Regions from separate parts of the Exiguobacterium artemiae 7-3 genome, predicted to be linked through region 2. Evidence: predicted binding sites of a transcription regulator. Region 2 holds the regulator's gene; the other holds the start of a gene.
The links. The regulator Rex, encoded in region 2, represses fermentation and respiration genes when NADH is low (regulators of the CRP and FNR family bind a similar motif). The targets are predictions, from matches to a motif close to TTGTGAAATATTTCACAA.
Positions count from the first base shown of each region.

Region 1: P402_RS0102945 (AtpZ/AtpI family protein) is a predicted target of Rex. The motif match lies at 4,727-4,744, and genes of this name have one in related genera.

Region 1 is NZ_KK211190.1:366,730-378,035, reverse strand. Features, by position in the region: gene atpG (ATP synthase F1 subunit gamma) at 1-216, opposite strand, end outside; gene atpA (F0F1 ATP synthase subunit alpha) at 274-1,782, opposite strand; gene P402_RS0102970 (F0F1 ATP synthase subunit delta) at 1,802-2,335, opposite strand; gene atpF (F0F1 ATP synthase subunit B) at 2,335-2,868, opposite strand; gene atpE (F0F1 ATP synthase subunit C) at 3,005-3,217, opposite strand; gene atpB (F0F1 ATP synthase subunit A) at 3,293-4,036, opposite strand; gene P402_RS0102950 (ATP synthase subunit I) at 4,045-4,431, opposite strand; gene P402_RS0102945 (AtpZ/AtpI family protein) at 4,428-4,646, opposite strand; gene P402_RS0102940 (pentapeptide repeat-containing protein) at 5,301-6,095, shown strand; gene wecB (non-hydrolyzing UDP-N-acetylglucosamine 2-epimerase) at 6,304-7,440, opposite strand; gene upp (uracil phosphoribosyltransferase) at 7,569-8,198, opposite strand; gene P402_RS0102925 (hypothetical protein) at 8,275-9,252, opposite strand; gene P402_RS0102920 (ABC transporter ATP-binding protein) at 9,360-10,004, opposite strand; gene P402_RS0102915 (ABC transporter permease) at 10,001-11,032, opposite strand; gene P402_RS0102910 (HAMP domain-containing sensor histidine kinase) at 11,103-11,306, opposite strand, start outside.
Region 2 is NZ_KK211190.1:268,163-279,468, forward strand. Features, by position in the region: gene P402_RS0102420 (DoxX family protein) at 1-153, shown strand, start outside; gene P402_RS0102425 (flavin reductase family protein) at 175-768, shown strand; gene P402_RS16690 (hypothetical protein) at 836-1,228, opposite strand; gene P402_RS0102435 (ABC-F family ATP-binding cassette domain-containing protein) at 1,228-3,129, opposite strand; gene P402_RS0102440 (redox-sensing transcriptional repressor Rex) at 3,286-3,945, shown strand; gene P402_RS0102445 (twin-arginine translocase TatA/TatE family subunit) at 3,945-4,148, shown strand; gene tatC (twin-arginine translocase subunit TatC) at 4,156-4,935, shown strand; tRNA gene P402_RS0102455 (tRNA-Ala) at 5,048-5,120, shown strand; gene P402_RS0102460 (S8 family serine peptidase) at 5,367-9,110, shown strand; gene P402_RS17025 (hypothetical protein) at 9,258-9,416, shown strand; gene P402_RS0102470 (hypothetical protein) at 9,511-9,960, shown strand; gene P402_RS0102475 (hypothetical protein) at 9,975-10,451, shown strand; gene P402_RS0102480 (hypothetical protein) at 10,472-10,933, shown strand; gene P402_RS0102485 (hypothetical protein) at 10,952-11,306, shown strand, end outside.

The DNA of each region.
Region 1 (11,306 bases), 99 kb from region 2:
AGGACGTTTTTCGAGCATCGGATGGCTAGCACCTGTCGTGCCATTCGCAATGGTTCCGAGCACTTCCTGCATTTTCAGCATGTAAGGCTGGAACTTCGCGCTATGTGCTTGAGCGCGGTTCAGTTTCGACGCCGAAACCATGTTCATCGCTTTCGTGATCTGTTTCGTACTTTTCGTCGAGTTGATCCGCATTTGTATCTCGCGCAACGATGCCATTTCGATTCACCACCTTGTTAGTATCAAGAGCGTCCGGCCGAGCCTAAGAGAAATCTCTTAGACTGTCGGTTGGAACGTTTTCTTAAATTCTGAGATTGCAGTAACGAGTTCTTCGTCAGCTGGAAGGTTACCTGTTTTACGGATCTCATCGCAAAGTTGTTTGCGGTTTTGATCGAGCCAAAGGTTGAGTTCCTTTTCAAAACGACGAATATCTGAAACGGCAACATCATCAAGGTGACCACGAGTCAAGGCATAGATGATGATGACTTGCTTATCGACAGTCAACGGTTGGTTGAGATCCTGTTTCAGAACCTCTACTGTCCGCTCACCACGGTTAAGCTTCGATTGTGTCGCTTTATCAAGGTCAGATCCGAACTGTGAAAAGGCTTCTAGCTCACGGTAAGAAGCGAGGTCAAGACGGAGCGTACCCGCTACCTTCTTCATCGCTTTCACTTGAGCCGAACCACCTACACGCGATACCGAGAGACCCGGGTTGATCGCTGGACGGACACCTGAGAAGAAGAGATCCGATTGAAGGAAGATTTGACCATCCGTGATCGAGATAACGTTTGTCGGGATGTAAGCCGAGATATCCGACGCTTGTGTCTCGATGAACGGAAGGGCTGTTAAGCTACCTGCGCCAAGTCCGTCGTTCAATTTCGCCGCACGCTCAAGGAGACGTGAGTGAAGGTAGAAGACATCACCCGGGTAGGCTTCGCGGCCTGGTGGACGCTTCAGAAGAAGCGAAAGCTCACGGTATGCCGCTGCTTGTTTCGAAAGATCATCATAGATGACAAGAACGTGCTTGCCGAGATCCATGAAGTGTTCACCCATCGCTACACCAGCGAATGGTGCGAGGTAAAGAAGTGGCGCCGGCTGTGAAGCTGCTGCCGAAACGACGATCGTGTAATCAAGTGCACCGTTTTTACGGAGTGTTTCAACAACACCACGGACCGTTGATTCTTTTTGTCCGATTGCGACGTAGATACAAATCATGTTTTCTTCTTTTTGGTTGATGATCGTATCGATGGCGATCGACGTTTTACCCGTCTGACGGTCACCGATGATCAACTCACGTTGTCCACGACCGATTGGAACGAGGGCATCGATTGCCTTGATTCCCGTCTGAAGTGGTTCGTGAACCGATTTACGTGCCATAACACCAGAAGCTTTACGCTCAATCGGGTTATAGTGTTCCGTTTCGATTGGACCAAGACCATCGATTGGCATACCGAGTGGGTTGACGACACGTCCGAGGAGCGCGTCTCCTGTTGGTACTTCCATGATGCGGCCCGTACGGCGAACAGAGTCGCCTTCTTTGATTTCAAGGTAGTCACCAAGAATGATGATACCGACGTTGCCTTCTTCTAAGTTTTGCGCCAAGCCCATTGTGCCGTTAGCGAATTCTACGAGCTCTCCCGACATGACGTTGTCGAGTCCGTGTGCACGAGCGATACCATCACCGATTTGGATAACTGTACCTGTCTCGTTCACTTCCATCGTAGAACCGTACTGCGCGATACGCGCTTTAAGCAGGGCGCTGATTTCTTCAGCTCTAATGCTCATGCGTTTCACCCCTATTTTCTTACGCTTTTAACAGCTCACGCTCAAGTCGCGTTAGTTTCGTTTCGATCGTGCCATCATATGTCGTGTAACCGATTTGAACACGAAGTCCGCCGATTACGTTCGTATCAACAACATTTTCTACTTCAAGCGTTTTACCTGATTTTTGGCCAAACGTTTCCTTCACGTTCGTGAGTTCTTCGTCTGACAGTTTGTATGCACTTGTCACGATTGCTGTCGCAACGTTACGGTGCTCATTCAACAACGCGATGAAATGCTCCGGCAATGACAATACTTCCGATGCCCGGTCGTTTTCGACCATGACGAGGATCGTATTCAAGACAATCGTATTGAAGCCTGTGAAGCTCGTCTGAAGGACTTGCTTCAGCTCTTCTGCAGAAATCGACGGGTTTTCTAAAACCGATGCGAGCTCTGGTGTTGCGTGGAGCACTTCGCCGAGCGTTCGCACATCAGCTTCTGCTTGTTCGAGCACATGGTGCTCAAGTGCAAGATCGAAGAGCGCTTTTGCGTAGCGTCCCGCTACGTGGTCACGCATTAGTTCGTGCCCTTAGTGTCAGCAAGGAATTGGTCGACGAGTGCTTTTTGAGCCGCTTCGTCTGTCGCAAGCTGTGTTTTCATGACATGGCGTGCTGCAGCGATTGCTTGAAGAGCAACATCGTTCTTCAAAGCAGCTTGTGCTTCAGCGCGTTCACGTTCGATTGCACGGCGAGCTTCTTCCTTGCTCATTTCTGTTTCAAGACGTGCCTGCTCCATCGCACGTGCTTGTTCTGCCTCGGCTTGACGGCGTGATGCTTCTAACAGGTCACGTGCTTCCGTACGTGCCTTGTTGAGTTCTGCTTGTTGTTGTTCTACGTAGACTTCAGCGTCTTTCCGGCTTTTTTCAGCCGAATTGATCTCGCTAGCCACATGCTCTTCCCGCGCTTTCATCATGTTGACGAGCGGGCCCCATGCGAATTTCTTCAAGAGGATGAGGAGCAAGAGGAAAACGACGATCGTGACGATCATGTTAGCAAGTAAGAGGTGACTACTTTCGCCGCCTGCTTCTGCCGCAAGATACGTTAGATTCATTCGATTACACTCCCCTCGTGGTTGGTCCTACTTCAATATCTACATAAGGGAGCCGTAGCCCCCATGACGGTTCACTCTAATGGAACGAATAACGCCCTATGTAGCTCAGTTCTTGGTACGTAAGATTAAATACGGATTAAGAGTTGAGGAGAAGGAAACCGACCGCTACACCGATGATTGGAAGTGCCTCAACGAGACCGATACCGATGAACATTGTTTGACGAAGTTCGTTTTTGAGTTCTGGCTGACGTGCTTGTCCTAATACTGTACCGTTTACGATAAGACCGTTACCGATACCTGCGCCGAGTGCGCCGAGTCCGATGATGATCGCTGTTGCAATAAGTTCCATTATGAATTGCCTCCCTAGATTGTGTTCGAAATTTGGTCGTGCGATTATCGGAAAAGCAGATGCTTTACCTTCGAATTAATGGTCGTGCGCTGCCTTATGCCCGATGTAAACCATCGTTAAGATAAGGAAGATATACGCTTGGATTGCTCCGATGAAGAGTGAGAATCCTTGCCAGATCAACATTGGGATCGCTGACAGGATGACACCGACTGGTCCGAGGAATTGGAAATCGTTCGTTCCAGAGATGATACCGATCGAGAGAATGATACCAATCATGATCTCACCCGCGAAGATGTTACCGTAAAGACGAAGACCAAGTGTCAACGTGTTTGCGAACTCCTCGATGATGGTAATAATGAACATCGGCGTCATAAACGTTTTCGCATACGAGCCGAAGCCGCGCATTTTCACACCGTAATAATGGCTCATGACCACTACCATAGATGAAAGTGCAAGTGTCACATACGGATCTGCAGTTGGTGAGTTGAACCAAATGTAGTGACCCGTCACAACGTTAAAGGGAAGACCCATTAAGTTGGACACGATGATGAAGAGGAACAGTGTCATTCCGAAAGTTAGGAAGCGACCCCCTGTTTTCCAGTCCATCGTGCTGCTGATGATTCCGCGAACGAACTCGAGGAACATTTCCATCACGTTTTGAGCACCGGTTGGCTTCATCACAAGACGTCGCGTACCGGCCACGGCAATCAGGAAAACGAGAGCAGCTGCAATCAGCACTGTGATCAAGTTTGTCCAGCTACCGTACAGAACGAAGTCGCCCCAGAGTGGGATTTCGTAAAGTGGCATTTCGTGGTTCATTTGATTATTCACCTCTTTTCCCGCTTAAGTTCGTGAGTAAAATACTCACAAAATTGTATGACGTGGCCGGCGAGAAGGCCTATTACCACCGCAGTTAATGACAATTCGGCTTCATACTTCAAGCCGATCATCACACAGAGTACCGCGACCGCCATGCGTGATACGGTCCCTCGAGACATCGGCTTGCGCCCACGCTCGATTACACGATACATTCGATCGACGCTTAATCGTTGAAGCGTCAAGATCATGAAGCTACCTGCCCCACCCAGTGCCAGTCCATAAATCACCGGATCACTCGGATAACCGACAAGTAACAGAACGGCAAGGATTCCATAATAGAGTCCGAACCATCTTAAGTACGCACGATACAACGCATCTTGAAGGATGATATTCATGTCTTGTCTCCTAACAAGTGCCTGATCATTGCGATCATGCAGAGAATTCCGATGAAAATCCCGATGAACACTGCAAACGTCGCGCCCATCTTTTGCCACCAGTCCTGCTGTTCCCCATAGTTCCCAACAAGAAAGCCGATGACGATCGGTGCGGCTAGTGCCGTCGAAATTTGCGAGGCCATGACCATACTCGTCGCGAGCCCTTTTTGGCGCACTAGAGACGACCCCCTTTTCCCAGTTGTGAGTTCTTTTTCTTTCCCACAATTTGCGGATTTTCATACTAGTCAAGAATACAATGAGAACCATTTCATAGTCAAATGAATTCACAATTAAAATGGAGCCGTAAAACCATTGTATATCAACAATTGATAAGGTTTTCACAGAGGTGTCCCGTGCCACTCTTTTCACGAAGATGTGAAGAAAATATGTAGTACTATCAACGTTTATCGAGATGGTTCACTAGGTGAACAAAACCATTGAACAGTAACGTTATATCGTCTTTCGGAATGAGAAACAAGTCGTCTAAATTTGATTTGTGTCTATTTTGTGAAAAAACATTTTTCATTCACAATTGTAAACGCTTCCGTTTCGGGACATAAAAACGTCTCTGACATCTGTTTGTAACAAAGCCGGTGGACGATTTCCAATTCGTCTCGTGTGTGCCTTGTCACAGCTTAAAAATTCACGGATGAGTTTCTATTTTCAAGGTCATGATGCGGCTCTTTTTTTACAAAAAACATATATTTTGTTCGTCCGTTCGAGCTAATCCTATGCTATTTTCATTCATTCCCCATGATTTGAAAACGATTGTCCACGATTACCGATCTGTGGTAAAAAGAAGTCAGATTAACCAAAAGGAAGTGAAACTCATGGAAACCGAACGCTTTCGTGTTCAGTGCGGGGATTGCTTCGGACTCTGTTGCACGGCCCTTGCGTTTTCCGCCTCAAGCGATTTTGGTCACGACAAACCGGAAGCGACGCCTTGCCGGAATTTAGATACGGATTACCGCTGCCGGATTCACGACCGGTTGCGCCCGAACGGATATAAAGGATGCACTGTCTACGACTGCTTCGGTGCCGGTCAACAGATTTCGCAAGTGACATTCAAAGGTATCTACGATGAAACGACGAAACCCGCCATGTATACGCTCTATCCAAAAATGGTCCACTTGCAGGAAATGATGTGGTACCTGACGGACGGTATCCGACCAGTCACCCGGACCATTCATCCTTTGCTCGAGGGCAAGCTGGCTGAACTCGATGCTCTGACCCGCTCTTCTCCGGACAAACTGGCGGCACTCGATCTCGATCAAGTACGGGCAAGCTTGTTACCGCTTCTTGCCCAAATCGAAGAACTGGTTCAAACGCCATTTGCCGCCGGAAAAGGCAGACGTACGCTTCCTCGCGACTGGATCGGGAAAAATCTTGCCGGACAGGACTTCTCCGGCTTAAGCGTCCGCGGCCAGTTTTTGCTCGCGGCAAACTTATCGAACAGCCGGTTGCGCGGCGTCAACTTCCTCGGTGCCGACCTGCGTGACTGTCAGTTAGCTGGAGCTGATTTGACCGATGCGTTGTTTTTGACGCAGGCACAGGTCAATGCGGCACAAGGCGACGCCAAGACACGTCTGCCGGAACGGCTGCTCCGTCCGTCGCACTGGACGTAATGACATGGTATTCACTATTCTCTAACAAGAGTAAACATAAGAGTTATACTATCTTAACAGTCGTTCCGCCCTCTTCCTCATGCAGGAGTCGCATGAAACGAGGACGTTCACGATATTTGGAAAGGTGATCTGTTGTGTTCCATAAAAGGACCGGTGCCGCCGTTTTTGACGGTAGCACCGGTCCTTTTACTGTATGTCTAAACTTTCGTCAGTTTTCGACTTTAAACGGCTCAAACGCCGCATCCTGATTAAAATGTTCTAAAATCGCCGCCGCAATCCGCTCTGAGGCATGACCATCTCCATACGGATTCGAGGCCTGGGCCATCTTCTTATACGCGACTTCGTCTTCGAGCAATTCACTCGCCAGACGATAGATTGTTTCTTCATCCGTTCCGGCCAGCTTCAACGTTCCCGCTTTGACGCCTTCCGGACGTTCCGTCGTGTCGCGTAAGACAAGGACCGGCACACCGAGTGACGGGGCTTCTTCCTGAACGCCGCCGGAATCCGTCAAGATGAGATGGGCCCGGCTCGCGAAGTTATGGAAGTCAAAGACGTCGAGCGGTGGAATCAAGGTGATGCGGTCGTGTCCTCCGAATACCTCACTCGCTGCTTCCTGAACGACAGGATTCAAGTGGACCGGATAGACGACATGAATGTCCGGATGGTCGTCGACGAGACGCCGAATGGCCCGGAACATCTGATGCATCTTCGCACCTAAATTTTCCCGCCGGTGCGCCGTCATCAGGACGAGCCGTTTCGAACCAATCTGTTCGAGAACGGGATGGACATAATCCGGTTGGACCGTCGTTTGCAAGGCATCGATTGCCGTGTTGCCGGTCACGAAAACGCCTGCGTGTCTGTTTTCCGACGCCAGATTCGCTGCTGCCTGTTCGGTCGGCGCAAAATGCAGATCGGCCAGCGTCGAGGTCAATTGCCGGTTCACTTCTTCCGGAAACGGTGAGTACTTATTGTAGGTCCGAAGTCCGGCCTCGACATGACCCACGGCAATTTGATTGTAGTAGGCAGCAAGGCTGCCGACGAACGTCGTCGTCGTGTCACCATGGACAAGGACAAGATCCGGTCGGACGTCCTTCATGACGGCGTCGAGTCCTTCGAGGCCACGTGTCGTGATGTCGACCAAGGTCTGCCGCGCTTTCATGATGTTCAAATCGTGATCGGGTGTAATCTGGAACAGCTCCAAGACTTGATCAAGCATTTCCCGGTGTTGGGCCGTAATCGTGACATGGACATCAAATGCAGGATTGTTCTTTAAGACGTTGACGAGCGGTGCCATTTTGATGGCTTCCGGTCTTGTGCCGAAAATCGGCATGACTTTGATGGGCATACGGACTTCCTCCTTCTTGCTTCTGTTCTTATTAAAACATATTCCAGATCACGTGCGCAGTGAACGCTCGTGGCAACTCGTACAAAAAAAGGCACTCCCTTCACAGGAAGCGCCTTTCACTCTGTTGATTACTTTGTACCAAACAGACGGTCACCCGCATCCCCGAGTCCGGGAACGATATAACCATGGTCGTTCAATTTCTCATCAAGTGCCGCAAGATAGATATCGACATCCGGATGTTCTTCCTGAATACGTTTGACGCCTTCAGGTGCCGCACAGAGGCAAGCGAGCTTAATGCTTTGTGCACCCTGTTTTTTCAAAGAGGAGATTGCGTCAGCAGCCGAACCGCCTGTCGCAAGCATTGGATCAACGACGACGAAATCACGTTCTGCGACGTCAGTCGGTAATTTGAGATAGTATTCTGTCGGCTCAAGTGTTTCCGGATCACGGTAAAGACCGATGTGTCCGACTTTGACGTTCGGCATCATGCGGAGCATGCCGTCTACCATCCCAAGACCGGCACGAAGAATCGGAACGATTCCCAGTTTCTTGCCCTCGATCATCTTTTGCGTCGTTTTCGTGACCGGTGTCTCGATTTCAACGTCAGTAAGTGGAAGGTCACGTGTGAGTTCATATGCCATCAATGAAGCCACTTCGTCGACAAGCTCCCGGAATTGTTTCGTTCCTGTTTCGACTTTACGCATGATCGTCATCTTGTGCTGAATCAATGGGTGATCAAATACATGTACTTTACTCATTGTTTTGCATCTCCTCTCCATTCTCTTTTCGCATTGTACTCCAAAAAGCAACTGCTTGGGAACTGTTTTCTTCGAATCAATCTCCCAGTGTACTCTTACCTTGAAGAATTGCCTTCGCAGCATATGACCATTCGTTATCCGGTTGTTTCGCTAATTCCTGTAATGTCGTTTTGTAATTGCCGACTTTATTTTTTTGTTCGTAAACCGCCTGCATCCATAAGACATCACTCATGTAACCGGATTCCGGGAAATCATTTCGATACGCAATGTAGTCACTTTGTTTGGTTTCTTTCAGCTTTCCGGCGGCAATCAATTTATAGAAACGTGCCATACCGGCTGTTTCTTTGTTCGTCAGAACATTTCCCGTCAACAATTGGTTCGCCGTTTTATACTCTTTAGACTGAACGGAAGAAACTGCCTCTTGAAGTGCTTGTGCCGGTTCCTTCTTTGACGATTGCACCTCTGTTTGTTCCGTTTCTTTCGATTGATCCGCTTTCGGCTTTTTCGTCGTATTCTTTTTTTCTTCAGATGCCGTCATCTTCTCATTTTTTTGCTTAAGCTGTTCGACTTCTTTTTCTAAAGACGCAAGTTTTTGTTCAACGTTCGTTTGCTCGGAAGCTTTTTTAGGCGGAGCTTCCTCGGAAAAATCAATCTGAGTGATTCCGACGGCCAATAGACCGGCTACGACGATTCCACCTAACCATAACGGATTGCTCTGAAGATTTTTTTTCCACGACTTCAGTTGCGAATGGTTCTGTACAGCAGAAGGATATGCTAAAAAACGTTTTCGGGCCAATCGTTTCCCACCGATTTTTCCTGCAATCGCCAATCGATAACGGTAAATTTCTGCCGGTAACGGTAAAGGTTTCCACTGCCTGAAGCGTGCATCGGCTTGTTCATAAAACCCCGCTTGTTCCATGATGACAATCGCTTTAAAATCTTCAACCAATCGTTTATAGTCACGTTTGGATAAACTTTTATCTTCCAACCATTTCGTAATCTGTGCCGTATTAATCGTTTCCAATTCTGACTGTATGAATTTAGATAAGTCCATCGTTTAAATCCACCCTTAGATTATTCGTGTTCAGTTCAGTATATCAAAAATACTGCTTCGACTTTTATTTTTTGGTGCGAAAACAAAAGTCGAAGCAGTATCCTCTTTTAATTGATTTCTTGAATCTGACCATCTTCCATCCGTAACACGCGGTCACAATAGGATAACATCCGTTCATCATGGGTGATGACGATGACGGTCTTCCCGTACTCATGTGCTTGCTTGCGTAACAGTTCCATTACTTGTTGCGCGTTCGTATAATCAAGGCTCGCCGTCGGTTCATCCGCTAAGACGAGACGCGGATCGTTGACGAGGGCGCGGGCAATTGCCACCCGTTGCCGTTCCCCACCCGATAAGGCGTGCGGTAAGTGATCTCGTCTGTCACGCAAGCCGAAGACCTCCAACTGGGCAGCAGCATCAATTGTTCGTCCTGCTTCTTCCGCCACGAGCTCCAGTTGTTCCGCTGCCGTCAAAAACGGAACGAGGTGTGACTCTTGGAAGATGAAGCCGATTTCTTCGAGTCGCATCTGACGTCGTCCTTCGTCCGATGTATCACTGAGCGGACTTCCATCGAACTGAATCACACCACTTGAAGGCGTCTGCAGTAGACCAAGCAATTGAAGTAACGTACTTTTTCCACTCCCACTCGGTCCGACGAGGGCAATCAGCTCACCTGTATCAGCTTCAAATGAAACATCCTGCAAGACCTTCATCGCTCCATATGTTTGTTCGACCTGTGTCATCTTAATCATCCTGTCATTCCTCCCATCGCATCAGCCGGCTCCAGTTTTTTCAAGGCGCGCAACGGAATCAGACTCCCAAGCATCGCCGTCAACACAATCAACCCACCATATCCGAAACTCGTCATCCATTCAAATCTGAACGGTAGGCTGCCCGGTAAGAGCTGACCAATCGTCCATGTCAAAAGTAAACTGATCAAAAACGAGACTACCGTCAAGAGGAATACTTGTAAGACAAGTCCTTGCCCGATCGTTCGTGTCCGGATTCCAATCGCTTTTAAGATGCCAAGCTGTTTCATCTTCTGCATCGTCAAGATGTAGAAGAAGGCGGTCAAAATCAAGGAACCAATCAAGACGAGCGCAATTCGCATCATTTGGAATGAGTTTTGTTCTGCTGAATAACCCGGTACTTGTTCGACGATTTGTTTTTTCGTATACGTCGCAAGATCCGTCTTGATCGGATCCTGACTGAGGAACGCTGACACATAATTCGTCTTCATCTTGTCCTGCCACGTGTTCCACGTATTTAGTGTCGTCCAAAGAACCGGTGCATGGCTATACCGTCCATCGCTGACCGTCCCGACGATTTCAAACGTCGTCTTTGTCCGGAAATCCGTGATCGTATCACCGACTTTTGTTCCGCTTTGTTTTGCATACTCCGTATCGACCAAGACTTGCCCCGTCTTCAATTCCGACAATTGGCTTGGTCCATATGTCGTATCGGCTGGAGAGGCAAAAACCGTCACATCATCTTTTGTGCCATTCTTTTTCTCAAGGACCATACTTTGGACCCCTAACGCTTCCGTCCCGGACGGCTGATCGGCTTGATCTAAGAACGATCGTGTCAGTTGTCCTTCGGCGTCTTGGCTGAGCGCCATCTGTTCGACCGGTAAGTTCCGGACGACGGCTCCATTGTCATATGCCAGTCCGTCCGCAAGACCGGAAATCATTAAAATCAATAAGACGATCAAGGTCGTCACGATTGCCATCAAGGTGAATCGTTGTTTCATCCGAATTAATTCACGCCACCCCATCTTCATGCTTTATCCCTCCTGCTTGTTCATTACAAGTCTTATCTTAGAGGCTGAAGATGAACGGAACATGAACACGTTAATCGGCTTGTGGAAAATTCAAAATAAACGTCGTCCCGAGCCCGAGTTGGGACTCGATCCGGACCGTCCCACCGAGTTGATGCATCATTTCCTGAACGATTGCGAGCCCGAGACCCGTCCCGCTCGTCCCCCGTGACGCATCGCCTTGATAAAAGCGTTCGAAGGCATGTTCGATCATCTCATCCGTCATCCCTGGTCCTTC
Region 2 (11,306 bases):
TCGATGCTTGTTGCGATCATCAAGGTGCACGGACAAAATGGTTACTGGGTGACACAGAACGGGTACGAATACAACATGGCACTGATCGTCATCGCCCTTGGCGTCGCCTTGATTGGTGCCGGAGACTATTCACTCGCAGCCATGCTCGGGTGATCAGAGAAAGCGGGTAAAAAGATGAAGTTTGATGCACAGTCACTCAGTCCAAAAGAAAATTATAAATTGTTGATCGGGAGTATCATCCCGAGACCGATTGCCTTTGTCACGACGAAAGGAGCGGACGGAACGGTCAATGCCGCCCCGTTTTCGTTCTTCACCGTCGCTTCGAGCCATCCGCCGCAACTGTTGATTGCCGTTCAAAAGACGGATCAGGGCGAAAAAGACACCGCTAAAAACATCTTATTGAATCAAGAATATGTCATCCATATCGTCAGTGAAGAGATCGTCGAAGCGGTCAACGAAACGGCAGCCCCGCTCGCTTACGGTGAAAGTGAACTGGAGCGGACGAATCTGACACTGATCGACAGTGATTTGATTGACGTCCCGGCAGTTGCGGAAGCGAAGGTTCGCTTTGAACTGAAGCTGACACAACACGTTGAGCTGGAGGCAGCTGATTTATTGATCGGCGAAGTCATTCGATACCATGTCGCAGATGAACTCGAGGAGTCGTTCCGGATTGATGCGGACGGTTTAAAAGCAATTGCCCGTCTCGCCGGAAATGATTATGCCAAGATTGGTGAAATCTTCACGATTGCCCGCCCTACGAAATAAGACAACGCCATACAAATAGACGAGGAAAGCAGATTCGATATCCGCTTTCCTCGTCTATTTTTGTTGCTTACTCCATGTTATGGCGTTTACTGTACTGGAAACCGTCCAGCAGATAAAACAGGACGGCAAGCGCCCAGATTCCGACACAACTGATCAAAAAGGCGACCAGTGGTGAGACAGCGCCGTAATACATGATGATCATCGGATCATTCAGTTCGACGAACGACTGAATCGTCAACAACGTGCAGATCAGACCGGACAATAAACTGATGAACAGTCCGCTCCACGTTTGGATGACAAGACCAATCATACAGGAAATTAAGATGAACAATGGATAAACGGCATTAAACGCATCCGGACGAATGAAAGCCGAGACATAGTCCGCATACATCGGGACGAAGTAGAGGACGCCGGACAATAATCCTTGGATCAGATTGATCAGATAACTTTTCGAGCGCATCAGTGGAACGACTCCCACTGTTCCATCAAATCGAGCAAGTCGACATCAATCTGATCGCGCTCTGCCGAAAGGGCGGTCGCTTTCGGAATATCATTAAAGACTTCCGGTTCGCACAACAACTGTTCGATTTCAACCGACCGGTTTTCTAACCGTTCAATTTCTTGTTCGAGCTGCTCGAGTTGCTGTTTCTTTTTACGTGCTTCTTTTTGGGCTTCCTTGTCAATCGTCTTTGTCGACGCGACTTTGATTGCTTTCGCTTCTTCCGCTTCGAGACGGGCGATTTCTTCCTTCTCGGCTTTTTTCTCCATATAATACGAGTAGTCACCGAGGTAATCGGTCACACCGTCTGTACTCATCTCGATGACGCGGGTCGCAACCCGGTCGATGAAGTAACGGTCGTGGGAGACGAACAGCAAGGTGCCTTCGTAATCGACGAGTGCGTTTTCGAGGACCATTTTCGAATCAAGATCCAGGTGGTTCGTCGGCTCATCCAGCACAAGCAGATTCGTTTTCCGTAACTTCAGCTTCGCGAGCGCCAGACGTCCGCGTTCACCGCCCGATAATTCATGGACGAGCTTGAAGACATCATCGCCGCTGAATAGGAACTGCCCGAGAACGGACCGGACTTCCTGTTCGCGCATCAACGGCCATTCGTTCCAAATCTCATCGATGACACGGTTGCGGTCATTCAGTTCCGCCTGCTCCTGATCGTAGTAGCCGATTGAGACACCGGTACCGAAACGATAGTCACCGAACAGCGGTTTGAGACGGCCGACAAGCACTTTCAGTAACGTCGACTTGCCTATTCCGTTTGGTCCGACGAGCGCCAGTGATTCCGCACGTTGCAGCCGGAACGTAATGTTTTTCGAGACGGCTTCTTCGTAGCCGACAGCGAGTTGATTGACCTGCAGGACATCATTGCCGCTCTGCTTTTCAATCGGGAATGACAGAACCGTACTGCGTTCGTCACCGTCCGGACGGTCGATTCGGTCGACTTTTTCGAGACGCTTGCGGACACTTTGCGCCCGTTTCGTCGTCGTCGCACGGGCGATGTTACGCTGGATGAAGTCCTGCATCTTCGCGATGTCTTCCTGTTGCTGTTCGAACTGTTTCATTTCCTGTTCGTACAGTGCCGCTTTTTGTTCGAGATACTTCGTATAGTTGCCGGTGAATTTCCGCGACACGTTCCGGGACAATTCATAGACGACGTTGACGACTTGATCGAGGAAGTAGCGGTCGTGGGAAACGATCAAGACGGCACCACGGTAACCGGATAAGTAGCTTTCGAGCCAAGACAACGTATCGATGTCGAGGTGGTTGGTCGGCTCATCGAGAATCAACAGTTCCGGTGCCTGGAGCAACATCTTCGCCAGGGCAAGCCGGGTCCGCTGTCCACCAGAAAGCGTCTGAATCCGGCGGGAATAATCGTCCGGATAAAAACGCATCCCGTGTAAGACAGAGCGGATGTTGGCTTCGAACTGATAGCCGCCGGCTTCCGAGAAGTCGTGTTGCGCTTGATCATACGTTTTCAGGAGACGGTCATAGGCAGTCGGATCATTTAATATGTGCTCCATGCCCATTTCGATTTCCATCCGGCGAAGCGCCCGTTCCTGATCCTGCAGATGCTCAAAGACGGTCAGCATCTCGTTCCAAATCGATTCGTTCGACTCGAGTCCGCTGTCCTGCGCGAGATAACCAATCCGGACTTCCTTGCTTTTCATGATCTCCCCCGAGTCATGTGACAGCTCCCCGGCGATGATTTTTAAAAGTGTCGATTTTCCGGCACCGTTTCGTCCGACGAGGGCGATCCGGTCCCGTTCCTGTACTTCGAGTTTAATATTGTCTAAAATCGGCTCTACGCCGAATGATTTTGAGAGTTGGTTTACTTGTAAGAGAATCATATCCATCCATCCTTCCACCCTTTAGTCTATCACGAAAAATCCTGCCGAATATAATATTTGTTACTCTATGTGAAGTGGTTTACAATCAAGGGGAGTAGAATTCTTTGCATTGATTTGGGTGCCACGTCAGAACGTGGCCGAAGGGGGAACTGCAGTATGAATGGGCCAGACACAAAAATACCACAAGCAACGGCGAAACGACTGCCGTTATATTATCGTTTTATCCAGAGTCTCTATAACTCCGGCAAGCTGCGCGTCTCGTCAGCAGAGCTCAGCGAAGCGGTCAAAGTCGACTCCGCGACGATCCGTCGTGACTTTTCCTACTTTGGGGCGTTAGGGAAAAAAGGGTACGGTTATAATGTTCAACATTTGTTAACATTTTTCCGAAAGACACTCAACCAAGACGAGGTCACGAATGTCGCCTTAATCGGGGTCGGACATCTCGGAACAGCGTTTGCAAATTATAACTTTTTAAAGAATAATAGTACTCGTATCGTCATCGCGTTTGACGCCGATGAAGACAAGGTCGGAACGACGACGCAGGACGTTCCGATTTATCATGTGTCGGATATGAAAGAACAAATCAAAGCGAACCATGTCGATGTCGCCATCTTGACGGTACCGTCCCAGTTCGCCCAGTCAGTGGCGGATGAGTTAGTTGAGTACGGTGTGACCGGCATTCTGAACTTTACACCGGCCCGGTTGAATGTACCGGCCCATGTCCGGGTGCATCACATCGATCTGTCAATCGAGCTGCAGTCGCTCGTCTATTTCATGAAGCATTATTCGCAATCAGCTGAAGGAGTGAAATCATAATGGAAAACTTAATCCCGTTAACACTTGGTATTGGACCGGCAAGCATCGCCTTGATCGGTGTCGTCGCCCTCATCATCTTCGGACCGAAGAAATTACCGGAACTCGGCCGCGCGGCCGGTCAAACGTTAAAAGAGTTCAAGAGTGCGACACATGGCATCATGGAAGATGATAAGGACAAAAAGGACGAAATGAAAGAGAAGTGAGTGAATCATGGCGATCGATCAAGAACAGAGTGTGACATCGCACTTAGATGAACTGCGTAAGCGGATCATCTGGTCGCTCATCATCGTGGTAGTCATGTTTATCGCAGCCTTTCCGCTCGTCCGGCCGCTCGTCCGTTTCTTACAGGCCGACTTAAAGGAACTCGGAATCGGTTTAAATGCGTTTAACGTCGTTGATCCGCTGATGTTATATCTGAATCTTGCGTTCATCATCGCAATCGTCTTGGCGTCCCCGTTTTGGATGTACCAGCTTTGGGCGTTCATCCGTCCCGGTCTGCACGACCAAGAACAAAAAGCGACGTTGACGTACATTCCCGTGACGTTTTTCTTATTCCTCGCGGGCGTTTCGTTTTCTTATTTTTGGCTGTTGCCGTTTTTACTGGAAGTATCAACGGAACTCGGACAAGAGCTTGGGATTGAACAGGTCATCGGGGTCGAGAACTATTTCAGTTTCCTGATCCGGTTGACGATTCCGTTTGGTCTGTTGTTTCAGTTACCGGTCGTGACGATGTTTTTGACACGGCTCGGACTCGTGACGCCGTTCTTCATGCGGAAGAATCGGAAGTATGCGTATTTTGCGCTGTTCGTGATCGCGGCGTTGATCTCACCGCCCGACATCACATCGCATTTGATGATTTCTGTTCCGTTGTTCGTCCTGTATGAAATCAGTATCATCATCTCGGCACGGACGTATAAAAAAGTGCTGATTCTCGAGCAACAGGCGGAACTGGAACGACAGGCAGATCTGATGCGTGAGTTAAATAAGTAAAAAGAAGAAGCTTTTTCTTGCCGTGATGGCAGGAAAAGCTTTTTTTTGTAAGCGGTCTAATTTTATATTGAAAAAATGAACAGAAGTGGTTATACTCGTAATAGAAACACACGGGGGCTTAGCTCAGCTGGGAGAGCGTTTGGCTGGCAGCCAAAAGGTCGTCGGTTCGAGCCCGATAGTCTCCATATCGCTTTACCTGCCGAAACCTTGGGAAACCAAGGTTTTTTTATGTCCTTTTTTATTTACCTGTAAGAAATAGATAAGGAAATATAAGGATTTATACCTTTTGTGATGTAATAAACAAACAAATACTTTTAAAAAGCACCAAATTTAAATTGTATATTAAGCGAAAGTTAATTAAACTAAAAATACAGAATTTTCGTTTAATACGTTTTTGCTCCACATTACATTTTTGGAAAAGAGGAAAAAGAATGAAGAAAAAGAAGATTGCTCTGATGGCAGCTGCCCTCATGACATCTTCCAGCCTAGTTCATGCTGAGGGACACGTGTCATCACAAAAAGTGGATGTACAAAAGCCACAAGCACTCTCACTGAAAAAAGCGGGTCAAGAAAAGTCATACAGTCAAAACGAAAAAGTACGGATTGTCGTCGAGCTCGATCAAAAAGCAGCGATTGAACATGCACAAGCACAAAATAAGCGTTACAGCACGTTAAGCAACACGGAAAAAATTATTCTTAAGAATCAAATCGTCAATAAACAAAAAGAAGTCAAAGCAGCGATTGCCCAAAAAGATATTTCTGTTTCGTATAAAGAAAGTTTCACAACTGTCTTGAACGGTTTCAGCGGCGAAGTCAAATACGGTGAAATCAAAGAGTTGAAGAAATTAAGCGGCATCAAAAATGTACATATTGCACACGAATATGCGCGTCCAGAAGTTGAAAAAGGCGCGACACCAAACATGTTGCACAGCAAAGACATGGTCAATGCGAAGGAAACATGGCAGGACTACGGCTATAAAGGTGAAGGAACAATCGTTGCCGTCATCGATACGGGAATTGACCCGACGCACAAGGACATGGTCCTTAGTCCGGAGACAAAAGTTGATTTGACGTCTTCAAAAGTCGAGAGCTTTAAATCGTCAAAAGGCTTAAAAGGAAACTACTTTACGGAAAAAGTCCCGTACGGTTATAACTACGCCGATCATGACAGCGAAATCCGTGACCTCGGAGCAGGCGCTTCGATGCACGGGATGCACGTTGCCGGTACGGTTGGTGCCAACGGCGATGAGACGAACGGTGGCATTAAAGGTGTTGCACCGGAAACACAACTGCTCGCAATGAAAGTCTTCGGCAATGATCCAGGTATGCCGTCGACATTCAGTGATATTTATATCAAAGCGATTGATGATGCGATTGCCCTCGGTGCAGACGTCATCAACATGAGTCTTGGTTCAACGGCATCCTTCGTTCAAAAAGATGATCCAGAACAAAAAGCGATCGTCAATGCGATGAACAACGGTATTTTATGTGCGATTTCAGCCGGTAACTCAGCTTTTGCCGGAAGCGGTGCCGGAAATCCATACGCGTCGAATCCGGATGTCGGTGTTGTCGGTTCACCTGGACTGATCAGCGAATCGCTTCAAGTCGCGTCTGTTGAAAACACGCAATTGACACTTGAAGGTATGGCATTGACGGTCGACGGGCAGGATGCCGGTTACCTGGCGTACCAAAAACAAGATTCACCGAACCCGATTGCGGTCTTTGATAAAGAAAAGATGGATGTCGTCTATGTCGGTGATGGCAGTGAAGCCAACTATGCCGATAAAGACGTCAAAGATAAAGTCGTCTTCGTCGTCCGTAACGGCGGTTTTAACTATGCGATGATTCAAGCGGAAGCCGAAAAACAAGGGGCAGCCGGTGTCATCGTCCGTGGTCGGGTCGAGCACGGGGACTATGTCAGCATGGCACTTAACAAACCGACGATTCCACTCGTCTCGTTAAGCATCGCAGACGGCAACGAGCTCGAAGTAAAAGCGAAAGCCGGTAAGGCACTGACAGTGACGTTTGACGGGAAAGCCGTCTCGACACCAAACCCGGTTGCCGGTGAAATGTCTGACTTCACATCATGGGGTGTGACGCCGAACCTAGACTTCAAACCGGAAATCACGGCACCAGGCGGAAAAATCTATTCGACGCTTAATAATAACGAGTATGGCGTCATGAGCGGGACATCGATGGCAGCACCACACGTCGCCGGTGGAACGGCACTCGTCATGCAACGGATTGATAAAGACTTCAAGGTCAGTGGCGCGACACGCGTTAAACTCGCGAAGACCATCTTGATGAACACATCACGTCCGCAGCTGGATTCAGGTAAGTACAATCAGGAAGCGAAGACTGGCAATTACTACTCACCACGTCGTGAGGGAGCCGGACTGATGGACTTGCATGCCGCCATGAAAACACCGGTCGTCGTAACGGAAACGAAGTCGGGTGAAGGAAAAGCAGCCTTGAAACAAGTCGGCGACAAGTTCAGCTTTACGCTCGACTTAAAGAACTACAGTAATGAAAAGTTAACGTATAAACTTGCCGGAACGGTTCAATCGGATCTTGCCGTCCAAGGTCAAAATTTCCTTGAAGCGAACGGAATCTTCAAAAAAGGAACAGTTGATTCGGTTGATGCCAACAAAGGGACGTTCCCGATTTCCTTTACGGTCGGCTCGAAGAAAGCAAGCTCGGTCGCGATCAACGCGAAGAGTACGACAAAAGTCAACGTTACGGTTGATTTAAAAGATACAGTCGATTGGGCAAACGGTGCACCGCTTGAAACCATCTTCGAAAACGGCTACTTCGTCGAAGGATTCGTCCGTCTGATCGATACGAAGAGCAAAAATCCTGAGTTGACAGTTCCGTACGTTGGTTTCAAAGGAGCATGGGACAAAGCACCAATTGTTGATGCACCACTCTACGATGACAACACGTTCTACGGCGTCACAGGTCTTGCGACAGAAGTGAAGGATAACTTCAACTTCCTCGGAACGAATGCTGCAGGCGACGTCGTTAAAGAAAAAGTCTCGTTCTCACCGAACGGTGACGGCAGTGCCGATGAGGCCTTCCCGGTCCTGTCGTTCTTACGGAACGCGAAAAAAGTCGAGTACTCGATTCTTGACCGCAATAAATCAACACTCCGTAAACTCGAAACGCAGTCAGACGTCATCAAAAACTATTACGATGGCGGATCGGAAGATGGTTTCACACCGGTGACGAATGCGGCATGGGATGGAACGGTCAACGGTTCAAAAGTCAAAGATGGTCTGTACTACTACCAGGTCAAATCGGTCGTCGATTATCCGAATGCGAAATGGCAGACGGCGTTATTCCCGATCTACATCGATACAAAAGTTCCGGCAGCAACCGTTAAATGGGATGCTGACAAAAAAGCAGTTTCCTGGACAGCCGGTGACCAAGGAACGGGTATCGCTTCATTCGATATCCTGGTCGATGGAAAAAGTGTATTGGAACAGCCGCTTGCGCCATCTGCTAAAAACTACACGTTGACGGATCTGCCGAGCCGAGCAAAAGTCACGTTCGTGGTATCAGATTACGCCGGCAACAGCGTGAAGAAAAACGTCAACACATCAGGTGTCGATAAAGCCGTTCCGAGTGTCCAGATCGATACACCGGAAGCACTGGGCTTAACGACATCACAACAAGTGACGGTTTCAGGAAACGTCGCGGATGAGTCTGGTGTCAAATCATTCAAAATCAACGGAAAAGCCGTTAAATTACGCTGGGATGCGGTTCAACAACACTATGCATTCAGCCATGACATCACGTATACGACAGATGGTGTGAAGTCGTTTAAAGTCGAAGCCTATGATGGAAAAGGCAATCGTGTTGCCTTCAGCCGTCAAGTCATCATCGACTCGGAGCGTCCGACAATCCGCGTGACAGCACCAAAAACGGTTTCAAGCAAAACGAAAACAGCCAAGATGACGATTGTCCTGCGCGATAACTACGATGAGTTACGCTTTGATCTGAATGGCAACGCCGAATACCGCCGTTCGTTCAAGGAGCCATACGAGATGCGCGCCTTTAAGAAAACGATCAACAAGACCGTTACCTTGAAAAAAGGTCAAAACGTCTACAACTTGAAATTAAAAGATCTAGGCGGCCATGTCGTCGAGAAGAAAGTCGTCATCACGAAGAAGTAAGGATTTGAAAGCAGTGTTGGTCCCGGTGGACGTTCGCCGGAATCGACACTGTTTTTTTCGCAGTGTGTTACAGAAAGGCTTTCGGTGTTTATCAAGTTCCGGGAATGGGAAATTTCTTTATAGGTTATTTTTTGAGGGGGAACTCGTATGAATCCATTTACTACACTCATTGCCTTCATCGTCGGCTGTCTGGTTCTGTATCTCGGAATTCGGGATAAGAACGGTTGGTTGATTGGTGTCGCAATGATTCCGCTTGCCATTGTTGCATACAGTGTCATCTATCTAATCATCCAGGTCTCGGCCTAGAAACTTCTTTTGCAGAAGTTTCTTTTTTTTTGAAACATAACTGGTAAAATGTAAGTATATGACAGTGAAGAACAAACGAAAGGAACGTGCCCGAATGGAAACTGTAACGGTTCAACAAACCGAATTAAAGGCGCTATATCAACACATGCATCAACGAACGACCGCTAAATTATGGGGTGTCTTGGCTCTGTTCTTATTCGTCAGCAATATGATCGAACGACCGTTGTTTGCCTTAATCATTCCGATTCTGTATTTCATATATGATGTAGTGATGCAACGCCGCCGTTTTCAAATCGTTGCCCGTCACACGTCAAAAAAATCAGCAGACCGTCTGTTCCGTCTGCATGTCGGCGTCGGCCTGTTTCAATACGGAGCGCTGGCTGCGTTGATTGTTCTCACGGCTAATCGTTCGAGCACGGTCTTTTTGCTCGGACTGTGTCTTGGCGTCATCCCGTTTTACTGGCTCTGCAGACGCTTCTTGACGTACCGCTCCAAACAGATTGATCCGACCTATATCAGCGAAACAGAGATTCAGCAAGGATAAAGGAGGAAAGCCGGATGCAAACGGCACGGGACGAACGGTTACACGAACTGACGCTTGCTTATATCGACAAGAGTCAACTGCAAAAGAACGGCTGGCTGATGGCGGCAGTAGCGGCGACGCTCGGCATTTTTTCGGAAACGATGGATTCAGCCCTTTACTTCGGTCTGTTGCCGCTTGTCTATCTGATTTTTGATTTCCCGTTCCAGCTGGAAAAACGCAGGATTTTAGAACGGTATCTCTCAAAAGATCAGATCATGACACAATCGATGCTGTGGCTCGGAATTCAGATTGTGTTATATGGCTCATTGCTCATGGTTGTACTCGAAACGAAAGGTCTGTCCTTATGGAAGATGACTTTTTGGATCATCTTGATTCTCGCTCCGATTTATTTTGCGACCGATTGGCTGTTTAAGAAAATGGCACGGTCAGGCGATCCCGACTTCGTCAGTGATCAGGAAGTGCATAAGCACGTGAAGTATCTGGAAGAATGACATCTAAAGGAGAGAACATCATGCGCACGGCACGGGACGAACGGTTACATGAGTTGACGCTGGCTTACATGGAGAAAGACCTTTTAGGAACGAAGTGGTTATGGACAGTTCTACTTTTGATGGGTATCGGGATTTTAATGACGTGGTTTGATTCGATTCTACTGACGCTGTTATTTCCGGCTGCTTTCCTTGGATCCAATCTTCGTTATCAAGTCAAAAAACGTCAGATTCTTGAATCGTACATCGGTGAAGAACTGGCAACCAGACACTGGCGGTTTTGGCTTGTCCAAAACGTTGTCTTAAGTGTTACTTTTGCAATCCTTTTGGTACAGACGATGAATATGTCGTTTTGGCAGATGTGGGGATTGATTCTGATTATCCTGCTCCCGATTTACTTGGTTTCTGAATGGTGGTTTAAAAAACGTATTCGGCGCGATGATCCGGATTTTGTCAGTGATCAGGAAGTGTACAAAAATGTGTAAAGTAGGAGCGAAAATCAAATGAACACACTGCTTGAAAAAAATACACGGTTGAATTTGCTTGGACCGCCGCTCAAAAAACTTCAACATCTGACGCCGGTTCCGGTTTTGATCCTCGCATTGATTGGTTGGTTCATTCCGGGTTTTTGGGAGACCGGACTGTTTACGTTGTTTTCGATTACCGTACTTTGTTTAGGCGGTGTCGTCCGCGAAATCATGCGTCTGCGAATTTTAAAACAACGTCTGTCGGTTGAGTTGTATCAACAGACCGTTTTAAAGGTCGGTCGGGCTTCGATGATCGGCTATCTTGTCCCTATCATTTTATTCTATGCAGGAATGATCTTTCCCCAGTATTCAAGTGTTTCTTTCACCCTGA